Regions from separate parts of the Embleya australiensis genome, predicted to be linked through region 2. Evidence: riboswitches for the same ligand, from Rfam matches in the RefSeq annotation. Region 2 holds a riboswitch; each other region holds the start of a gene.
What was found. Region 2 has a riboswitch for cyclic di-AMP ahead of ACMXN5_RS17610 (C40 family peptidase). Riboswitches for the same ligand answer to the same signal wherever they lie in the genome.
Positions count from the first base shown of each region.

Region 1: another riboswitch for cyclic di-AMP. It lies ahead of ACMXN5_RS05760 (transglycosylase family protein); the one in region 2 lies ahead of ACMXN5_RS17610 (C40 family peptidase).
Region 3: another riboswitch for cyclic di-AMP. It lies ahead of ACMXN5_RS41080 (NlpC/P60 family protein); the one in region 2 lies ahead of ACMXN5_RS17610 (C40 family peptidase).

Region 1 covers NZ_CP182422.1:1,405,159-1,408,426, reverse strand. Annotated here, with positions in the region: gene ACMXN5_RS05770 (phosphoenolpyruvate hydrolase family protein) at 1-796, shown strand, start outside; gene ACMXN5_RS05765 (EthD family reductase) at 873-1,208, shown strand; cyclic di-AMP (ydaO/yuaA leader) riboswitch at 1,430-1,592, shown strand; gene ACMXN5_RS05760 (transglycosylase family protein) at 1,698-2,318, shown strand; gene ACMXN5_RS05755 (hypothetical protein) at 2,465-3,214, opposite strand.
Region 2 covers NZ_CP182422.1:4,077,396-4,080,663, reverse strand. Annotated here, with positions in the region: gene ACMXN5_RS17615 (DUF72 domain-containing protein) at 1-649, opposite strand, end outside; gene ACMXN5_RS17610 (C40 family peptidase) at 855-1,949, opposite strand; cyclic di-AMP (ydaO/yuaA leader) riboswitch at 1,958-2,095, opposite strand; gene ACMXN5_RS17605 (winged helix-turn-helix transcriptional regulator) at 2,590-3,054, opposite strand; gene ACMXN5_RS17600 (MFS transporter) at 3,260-3,268, shown strand, end outside.
Region 3 covers NZ_CP182423.1:2,476,052-2,479,319, reverse strand. Annotated here, with positions in the region: gene ACMXN5_RS41090 (TMEM165/GDT1 family protein) at 1-142, shown strand, start outside; gene ACMXN5_RS41085 (DNA-binding protein) at 176-652, opposite strand; cyclic di-AMP (ydaO/yuaA leader) riboswitch at 1,222-1,378, shown strand; gene ACMXN5_RS41080 (NlpC/P60 family protein) at 1,385-2,347, shown strand; gene ACMXN5_RS41075 (methyltransferase) at 2,495-3,268, opposite strand, start outside.

The DNA.
Region 1 (3,268 bases), 2.7 Mb from region 2:
GGGCGCGGGCACCGGATTGTCCGCCAAGTGCGCCGAGGCCGGGGGTGTGGACCTGATCATCATCTACAACTCGGGCCGCTATCGCATGGCCGGCCGGGGTTCGTTGGCGGGACTGCTGCCGTACGGCGACGCCAACGCGATCGTGGTGGAGATGGCGGGCGAAGTGCTGCCGGTGGTGCGCAGTACCCCGGTCCTCGCGGGGGTGTGCGGCACCGATCCGTTCCGGATCATGCCGCACTTCCTGGACCAACTCGCGGCCATGGGCTTCGCGGGAGTGCAGAACTTCCCGACGGTCGGCCTGTTCGACGGCGTCTTCCGGCAGAACCTGGAGGAGACCGGGATGGGCTACGACCTGGAGGTGGAGATGATCCGGCTGGCGGCGGAGCGCGGTCTGCTCACGGCGCCGTACGTCTTCGACCCCGAGCAGGCCCGTGCGATGGCGGCGGCCGGCGCCGATGTGCTGGTCCCGCACCTGGGCCTGACCACCAAGGGCAGCATCGGCGCGACCACCGCGGTCACCCTCGACCAGGCGGTGGAGCGGGTGCAGGAGATGCGCGACGCGGCGGCGGAGGTCGATCCCGACGTGCTGGTGCTGTGCCACGGCGGGCCGATCGCCGAACCCGAGGACGCGGCGTACGTCCTGGCCCACACCACCGGCGTGGTCGGCTTCTTCGGCGCCTCCAGCATGGAGCGTCTGCCGACCGAGGTGGCCATCACCGAGCAGGCACGGGCGTTCAAGAGCATCACCCCGAGTGGGGACGCCGCCACGACGGGCGACACCCCGGCACATCCGTAACGACCGCGCCCGGCAGCAGCCGCGTGGCGCAAGCGCACGTCCGTCCGTCCGACCACCACGAGCGTGAGGACCCGGCATGTACAAGTTGACCGTGCTCTACGGCCACCCCGACGACCCCGCGGCGTTCGACTCCTATTACTGGGACAAGCACGTCCCGCTGGCCCGCACCATGCCGGGGCTGACCGGCTGGACCATCGGCAAGTGCGAACCGGATCCGTCCGGCGCGAAGCCGCCCTATTACCTGGTGGTCGCGCTGTACGCGCCTTCGCGCGCGGAACTCGAGGCGGTGCTGGATTCGCCCGAGGGGCGGGCCACGGTGGCCGATGTGCCCAATTTCGCGACCGGTGGCGCGACGTTCCTCTGGGACGAGGAGCGGGTAGTGGTTCCGGTAGAGCTGCCCGCGACGGAATAGCCCGTCGCTGACGCACGCGTGACCGCGTGGCCGCGCACCGTGTACGCCGGCGCCGTGACCTGCAAGGACGGCGACAAATCGGGCAAATAGGTGTTATTCCCCCTTATGGGGGACGTCACAAACCGCCCGAAATGTTTGCCAACCCGGCGAACCGGTGCGTAGCTTCGTGGTTGTTCGCACAAGCGGACTCCCCGGGCGGTACGCCGAATCCTGCCGCCGCCCGAGGGAAGCAGTCGATATCGACTGGCGGCAGGAGCGGGGGAACCAAGTGAGCCGACATCGGCACTGCCGATGCCTGGGGTGAAGCCATGCCTGTGACAGGCGAGGCCGGGCCAATCGTCCGAACCCGACAGCTAACTTCGTAGGCGCCCGACGAGGTAATCAATGACCTTCCGTGCCATCACCGCTCCGGTTCGTTCGCTCTCTCGTGGCCGTCGCGCCGGCATCGCCGTCGCCGCAGGTGCGGGTCTCGTCCTTCCCCTCGTGGGCATGGCGGGCAGCGCGAACGCCGCGACTTCGTCCACCTGGGACGCGGTCGCCCAGTGCGAGAGCACCGGCAACTGGAGCATCAACACGGGCAACGGCTTCTCCGGCGGTCTGCAGTTCACCCCGAGCACCTGGAACGCGTTCGGCGGCAGCCAGTACGCGGCCAGCGCCGCGCAGGCCTCCAAGGCGCAGCAGATCGCCGTCGCCGAGCGGGTCCTGGCGAGCCAGGGCCCCGGCGCCTGGCCGGTCTGCTCCGTCAAGGCCGGCCTGGGCAAGGGCGGCGACGCCAACGCCACGGCCGAGTCCTCGACCACCGGCAAGACCAAGTCCTCGGTCGAGCCGAAGGCCGAGCCCAAGTCCGAGGCCAAGCCCGCGACCGGCAACGCGCCGAAGCTCAACGTGCAGCCCAAGCAGGACGTCGCCAAGCAGGACGCGCCGAAGTCGGCCGCGACCGAGCGGGCGTCGGGCTCCGGGACCTACACCGTCAAGTCCGGTGACACGCTGTCCGCGATCGCGGCCAAGTTCGGTGTCAAGGGCGGCTACAAGGCCCTGCACACGGCCAACGCCGGCGTCATCGGCGACAACCCGAACGTGATCGCGGTGGGCACCAAGCTCGCCGTCTGATCCCCCCTCACCACGTGGGCCCCGCCGAACACTTCGGCGGGGCCCACGTGTGCGCCGATCGCCCCTTCGCCGGCGCCCCGATCGTCTCCGCCGCACTGCGGCCGGTCGCTCGTGCCTACCGGACGCGAGTAGGCCGAACGGCCCGGTCAGCTCTGCTCGGTGCGCAAAAGCCGCAGGAACGCCTTGATGCCGGAGATGACTTCCTGGTTGTCCGTCAACTGGCTGATGGTGTCCTCGAAGCGGCGGCCGAGGGCGTCCACCTTGCGGTCCGCCTCCTGGAAGCGCCTCGTCGTGTCGGCCGCCCCGAAGACCGTCGTCTCCTTGAGTTGCTCGATGCTCTCCAGCAACTCCTTGGTGCGGGTCTCCAGGCCCTCGACCTTGGCCTTGAGCGCCGTGACGTCCTGGCTGACCGCGAGCACGTCGTCGCGGGGGTGGGTCACCTCGCGCAGCATGGTGCGCAGCCGCTGGGACAGGTGCTCCGCATACGCCTGACCGGGTCGGAACAGGGTGCTGAGCAGGTAGAACCCGGCGAACCAGTAGCCCACCACGCCACCGGAGATCCAGGTGATCAGCGCGATCACCGCGGCGGAGAGCACGTGTGCGCCGATCGCGCCGTAGAGCAGTCGGCGGGCCATCCGCCGGGCCTCGACGTCATGCCCCTCGGGAACCGCCAGGCCCCGCTCCCGGCTGATCGCGATCTCCGTGATCACCCGCTGGGCCCGGAAGTACAGGTTCCACGGCGCGGTCAGCACCAGGATCAGCCAGAACAGACACACCGCCCCCGCCCCGAGCGAGAGCAGATCCGCCAATGACGTGTCCTCGACGAAATACAGCACGATGCCCAACGCCGTCGTGCCGACGAACAGCAGAACCGCAAGCAGCCTGGTCGCACCCACCCGAATCGCACTCCCACCCCACCCGGTGCCCGGCCCACCCGAGCACGCTGCTCG
Region 2 (3,268 bases):
GTTCGGACGTGGTGGCCACGGCAACCGGGGGGATGGACGTGGGCAGCGACTGCGCCGTGTCGACCGCCACCGCGGCGACACCGAGGCGTTCGAGGAGAGCCGTCGTCGCGGCGCGATGTTCGTCCTGCCACCAGAGCGGATGCCGGAACTCGACGGCGAGCGGCCACCCTTGGGCCCGCTCGACGCAGTCGCGAAGGAAGCGTGTGGCGGCCACACCAGGCGCCAAGGACGGCGGGAACTGAAAGAGCAACGTGCCGAGACGTCCTGCCTCGCGCAACGGCAGCAGCGCCCCGCTGAACCGTTGCCAGACCTCGTCCGACAAACGATCGTCGACAGCACCCGGGCGCACCCGTGGCGGCAGCAGGGACCGCAGCTCCGCCGGCAGCGAACCCGGCCTGGTGGGATGCCCGGTGAGCAGCGAGAACGCCTTGACGTCGAAGGTGAATCCGTCAGGCGTACGGTCCACCCACAGCAGACTGTTGCGGGTGCTGGGCAACGCGTAGTAGGTCGCGTCCACCTCGACCACCGGGAACTGCCGTGCGTAGTACCGAAGTCGGTGTTCCGCGTCCCGGCATTCGGCCGGATACCAACCACTGGAGACCAAGGCGGAGTCGGTCCACGAACAAGTGCCCACCGATATACGACCCATGGTCCACACGCCTACCCCGGTTCCCGGAACCTTCGCCAAGGCAAGGCAAGGCAGGGCAGGGCAGGGCAGGGCAGGGCAACCCGAGATCCCGCGTGCCCCGAAGCACCGGCGGCAACGACGACGGCGATCGGTCCGGGAGTTGGGTGCCGCGCTTCCCTGGACCGATCGCCGTGAACGCGCGCGTGCTCGCGCGCGGTCGTTCGGTCTAGCCCGGGCGGACGGCCGCGTAGAACGGCATGGAGTCCAGAGGGGCCTCGGTTACGTTCTTGCCGGGGCGGGGGGCGTGGATGATCTTGCCGTTGCCGATGTACATGCCCACGTGCGAGTTGTCCGAGAAGTAGAACACCAGGTCGCCCGGCTTGAGCGCGTCCTTGGAGATCCGCGGGCCGTCGTTGACCTGGGTCCACGTGGTGCGGCTGAGCGAGACGTTGGCCGCTCGCCACGAGGCCTGGGTCAGGCCCGAGCAGTCGTACGAGTCGGGGCCCACGCCTCGCGGCGCGTACGGCTTGCCGATCTGGGCGCGCGCGAACGCGATCGCGGCCGCCGCCCGGCCGGACACGGGGACGTCCTTGCCCGTCGTCGGCGGCGGGTCCGTCTTGTCGCGCGAGCTGCGGTCGGTCTCGGTGCGCGAACCGGCGTCGTTCTTGTGCTCGTTCGAGTCGAGGACTTCCTTCTGCTGCTGCGCGGTGAGCGTGTTCAGCAGGCGCTGCGCCTCGGTGAGCTTGTTCTGGATCTCGCCCTTGTGCCGGTTCAGCTCGGTGCGCAGCTTCTCCAGTTCCGCGAGCTGCGAGGAGGCCTCGGTGCGGTCCTGCTGGAGAACTCGGGCCTGCGCCGCGATCTGCTTCAGCTTCGCGGCCTGCTGGCCGTCGAGCTGGGACAACATCTGCGACTTCTGCAGGTAACCCTCGGGGTCGCCGCTGAGCGCGAGCGAGAGGGACGGCGGGAGGCCGCCGCTGCGGTACTGGTTGGCCGCCAGGACACCGATCTGGTCGCGCAGCGTGTTGAGCGCGGCCTGTTCCTCGGTGATCCGGGCCTGGGTCTGGTTCGCGGTGCCCTGCTGCTTGGTGATCTGCTCGTCGACGCCGTTGGCGGCTTCGGTGGCCTTGATCGCCTCGCTGTGCAGCTGGTTGACGCGGTCCTTGGTCTGCTGGAACGACTGCGCGGGGTCCGCGCTCGCGGTGCCGGCGAAGGTCATCACACCGGTCATCGTCGCGGCGGCCGTGACCACGGTCGCGGCGGTACGCATGGCGGTGCGGGGCTTGGGCTTGCGGTGCTGCCCGGATCGACGCTGGGACGCCACTGGCGGCGGTCTCCTTCCTCGGCCGCCTACCGGGTTAGCTGACGGGTTCGGGCGGAAGAAGGCGCCCTACGGTGCCGAAGCACCGATTCACCCCAGGGACTGCGAGGGTCCCCGGTTCCGGCTTCATGTCGCGGCGACCGTGGTTGCCCACCGTCACCGAAACCCGTCACCGAATTCGGCGGAGGCGAACGTGTCGACCGGGTGGCCGACGTGGAGCCGCTCGCCTATCGCAGAACGATAGTCACAGGCGTGTCACGACCCTCACTCCGAGTCTCTACATTACCAAATCTTTGCCAAGAGTTCCGTTTCACCGGTCGTCGTATCACAGGAAAAGCACTCGGAATCCCGAAAGTCGATCTTGGGCTGATTTGGCAACGATTGGCGGCAAGGATCCGCCGTCCGACCTCCACAAACGTCGTCGCATCCGCGAAATGGGCCGACCGCGGGGATACCACCTCCGAGGCTCCGCTGTTTCGCCCGGCTTGCCCGTCCTTTTCGAACCGGACATTCACCGGTCCGGCCGAGCCGAGGCGAATACGCGACATCGAGCGACACCGAACAGGTGTGGGCAGACCCCGAACCCGGATTCGAAAATCGCCCCCGGGCCGGCGCCGCGCCCACTACCCCGGCCTACCCCGGCCTACCCCGACACCGACCGCCCCGCCGCCACCGCCAGGTCGCCTTCCGCTCCCGCACGCGCGTCGTACTCCGCCCGCGCCTCGGCGATGCGTTCCTGATGTTCCTCGGTCCAGGTGACCAGCGAACGGATCGTCGTGTGCAGCGTGGTCCCCATCGGGGTGAGCGCGTAGTCCACCCGAGGCGGCACGACCGGATACACCGTGCGGCGCACCAGGCCGTCGCGTTCGAGCTGGCGCAGCGTCACGGTGAGCATGCGCTGGCTGATCCCGTCGATCTCCCGCCGCAACTCGGTGAAGCGCAACGTACGGCTCTCCAGGATCGCGATCACCAGAAGCGACCACTTGTCCGCGACCCGGTCGAGGATCTGCCGGACCTCGCACCCCTCGCGCACGTCCCACTGGAGGGCGTCGTAGTCCTCCTGGTTACTCGGGCAGGGGGTCGGTTCCTTCGAAGTGCCTTCTTCCATGGAAGTCGATGCTGCCGAAGGATGGGGTCGGTTACAAGAGGGAACCGGGTTCGTCCGAAGAACCGACCCCCGGCACCCCGATCCCACCGCGATCCCACCCACCCGCGTCCCGAGGGGCTGTCGCATGTCCACATCCACGTCCGCACCCGGCAGCGCCGCCGAATCCGCCCCCGAATCCACCCCCGGCGACGCCCCCGCCGGCCGAATGAGCCCC
Region 3 (3,268 bases), on a different replicon from region 2:
GCTGATGTCGGTGTCCGCGCTGGCGCTGCTCGCCGGGCGGTTCATCGCCAAGCGCATGCCGTTGCAGACCGTGCAGCGGATCGGCGGGGTGTGCATGCTCGGCCTGGCGATCTGGTCCCTGGTCGAGGTCTTCGCGGGCTGACCCGGTGGGTGTTGCGAGCCGACCCGCGCGCGTTCAGGCCCGAGCGGCCGGGTCGTCCTCCGGCTCGGGGGTGGTGCGGCCGAGCAGGCGCTCGTAGCGCTGGCGGGCCGCCTGCGGGGTGCCCAGGCCCAGGCCGAAGGCGATCTCCTGCCAGGTCATCTCGCGCCCCCGGGCCATTCGGAGCAGCCCCGCCTCCAGGTCGTCCATCTCGCCCCTGGCCATCGGGATCAGGCTCAGCGCGGCGGTGATGTCGGCGTGGTCGACCGCCGGCTCGCCGTCGGCGGGCTGCGCGATACCGCCGAGCAGGAACGACACCAGCCGGATCGCCTCGTGCGGGCCGAGCATGTACGGGTGCACCTGCCGCGCGCGCTGCTCGTCGGTGGCCGCGTGCCGCTCGGCGATCCGGAACAGGGAGGCGTGTACGCGCCGGGCCCGCGCCTGCTCGGGGTCGGGCGCGGTGAAGGGGTCGTGGGATTCGGGGGTCGCGGGCGTGTCCGGAGTCGACGACATGGTCACAGCATGCCGAGACGCACGGATCGATGTCAATGGATCATGTCGCATGATTCGTGTTGAACACTTTGTTCATGTGGCTTGATTCCGCCCCCTACCCCCGCGTCGATCCGGCCTGGGTTGCGCCGGAGTGAAACCCGGACCCAGGAGCAGGAGACCGCACCAGTGACGGTCCCCGGCGCGTCCGTCCGGTGGAAAGCCCCTCTGCCGGGGCGTAGGCACGGGGGGGCGGCCGGCCCGATGCCCGGAATGTGATGTAGCCCGCATGGATAAAACGGACATAAATTATATAGCCGACTTCGGGTTGCAATTCATTTTCGGTGGCCGGCGACGGATCTCGACTATTTTCCGTTACCGCTCCGTCACGCCACTCTCCGAGATACGCCCTCGTCATCGCGGGTGCTTCCGACCGAAGCCGGCCGAGATGTCGCCTTTATTCCGCCTTTACGCTCCGCACAATGTCTGGGATTCGGTTGTGATCTCCCCATCGCATTGCCTACCTTTCTCGCCGATTCACCTTTCGGGTGAACCCTGCCGCCGGTACGCCGAATCCCGTCGCCGGCAGCGGGATGTCTACAGCGAAGAATCCGACGGGAGCGGGGGAACCAGGTGAATCGCCGTGGCCGGGATCGTTCCGGTGACGGCTAGGGGTGAAGTCGCGTGAAGCGACCGGGCTGCTCCAGTCCGAATCCGACAGCTCACCTCGTAGGCGACAGGAGAGGACCCCATTTCATGCTGTCCGCAAACGCTCGCCACCGAGCCGCCCGCCCCGCCAACGTCCGCCGCTTCGTCGCGGCGGTGGGCATCGCCGGCATGGGAGCCGTCATCCCGGTCGCCGGCGCCGGTGCGGCCCACGCACAGGTCCCCACCACCGACCAGGCCCCCACCGGCGCCTCCGCCGTGCTGTCGGCCACGCCGACCGCCGCGGTCGAGAGTGCCCCGGTCCAGGCCGAGGTCGCCGCGCCCGCGGCCACCACCGCCGCGGACAAGGCCCGCTACCTGGTCCAGGCCGGTGACACGCTGTCCCAGCTCGCGCTGACCAACAAGGTCTCCGGCGGCTGGCAGAGCCTGTACCAGCTCAACCGCGACGTGCTCCTGTCCGGCCCGGACCTGATCGAGATCGGCCAGACCCTGCGGCTGACCGGCTCGGCGCCCGCGCAGCCCAAGGCGGAGGCCCCGGCCAAGCCAAGCATCCAGGTCCAGCCGAAGACCACGGTCACCGGCAAGACCGCGCCGAAGCCGACGAGCAAGCCGTCGGTCGACGTCGCGGCCAAGCCCGCCGCCAAGCCCGCCACCGGCGGCTCGAAGGGCAACCAGGCGCCCACCGGCGGTTCCTCGAACGCGTCGAGCAAGGCCCTCCAGGCCGTCGCCTTCGCCAAGGCGCAGGTCGGCAAGCCGTACGTGTACGGCGCCACCGGCCCGAACGCGTACGACTGCTCGGGTCTGGTCCAGGCCGCGTACAAGGCGGCGGGCATCTCGCTGCCGCGCGTGACCAACGACCAGTTCGCCGCCGACCCGCACGTGTCGATCGCCAACCTGCAGCCCGGCGACCTGGTGTTCTTCTACTCGGGCATCAGCCACGTCGGCATCTACATCGGCGACGGCAAGATGGTGCACGCCGCCAACTCGCGCAAGCCGGTGGAGATCGCCTCGATCAACACCATGCCGATCGCCGGCGCGACCCGCCCGAACTGATCGCGCGACCCGGCCGCGGCGGCGCCCGGGTGAGCATCGCACAGCAGTGGCGGTAGCTGTGACAGCAGTGGCTCGGCGCCGTGCCCCCGACCGTGGTCGGGGGCACGGCGCCGTCGCACATCCGCTGCCTGCACGTGCGCCGGGTAGCTACTCCTGCGTAAGACGCGGTCGGGCGGTGAGTACCGCCATGTCCAGCGGCAGCGGTCGCAGGTCGAGCAGTTCGAAGCCGCCCTCGGCCAGCAACGCGCGATACTCCGCCACCGTGCGCTCGCGGCCCCGGGCGTTGGTCATCATCTGGATGTCGAAGCGCAGCGGCAACACCGACCCGCCCGCCTCGACGATCGGCCGTTCGACGATCGCCAGGCGTGCGTCGACCGGCATCGCCCGGGCCAGCGCCCGCAACACGACCAGGCACTCGGCATCCGCCCAGTCGTGCAGGATCCGGGCCAGCAGGTACACGTCTCCGCCACCGGGCAGCGGATCGGTGAAGAAGTCGCCGACCACCAGATCGCACCGGTCCTCGGCGGCCGATGCGGTGAGCAACTCCCGGGCGGCGTCGACCACATGCCCCCGCTCGAAGAGCACCCCGCGCGCGGTCGCATGCTCGCGCAACACGCGTAGGAGCAACTCCCCGTCGCCGCCCCCGACATCGACCACCGTCGCGGCCGGCGGCAGGTCCAGGGCGGCCGGCACCGCGTCGAAGACGATCGTGCCGAACGCCATCGCCTCCCGGAACAGCCGGGCGTCGTCCGGGTGTTCGGCGAAATATTCGAACGACTCCCGGCCGTGCACCCGGGTGAACGCGTCCTCGCCGGTGCGCACCGTGTGTTCCAGGCCGAGATACGACGTGAAGAACAGACCGCTGTACAGGTCCGCCAGCGCGGCCAACGATCCGTCCCGATCGGTGCGCAGCAGCGCACC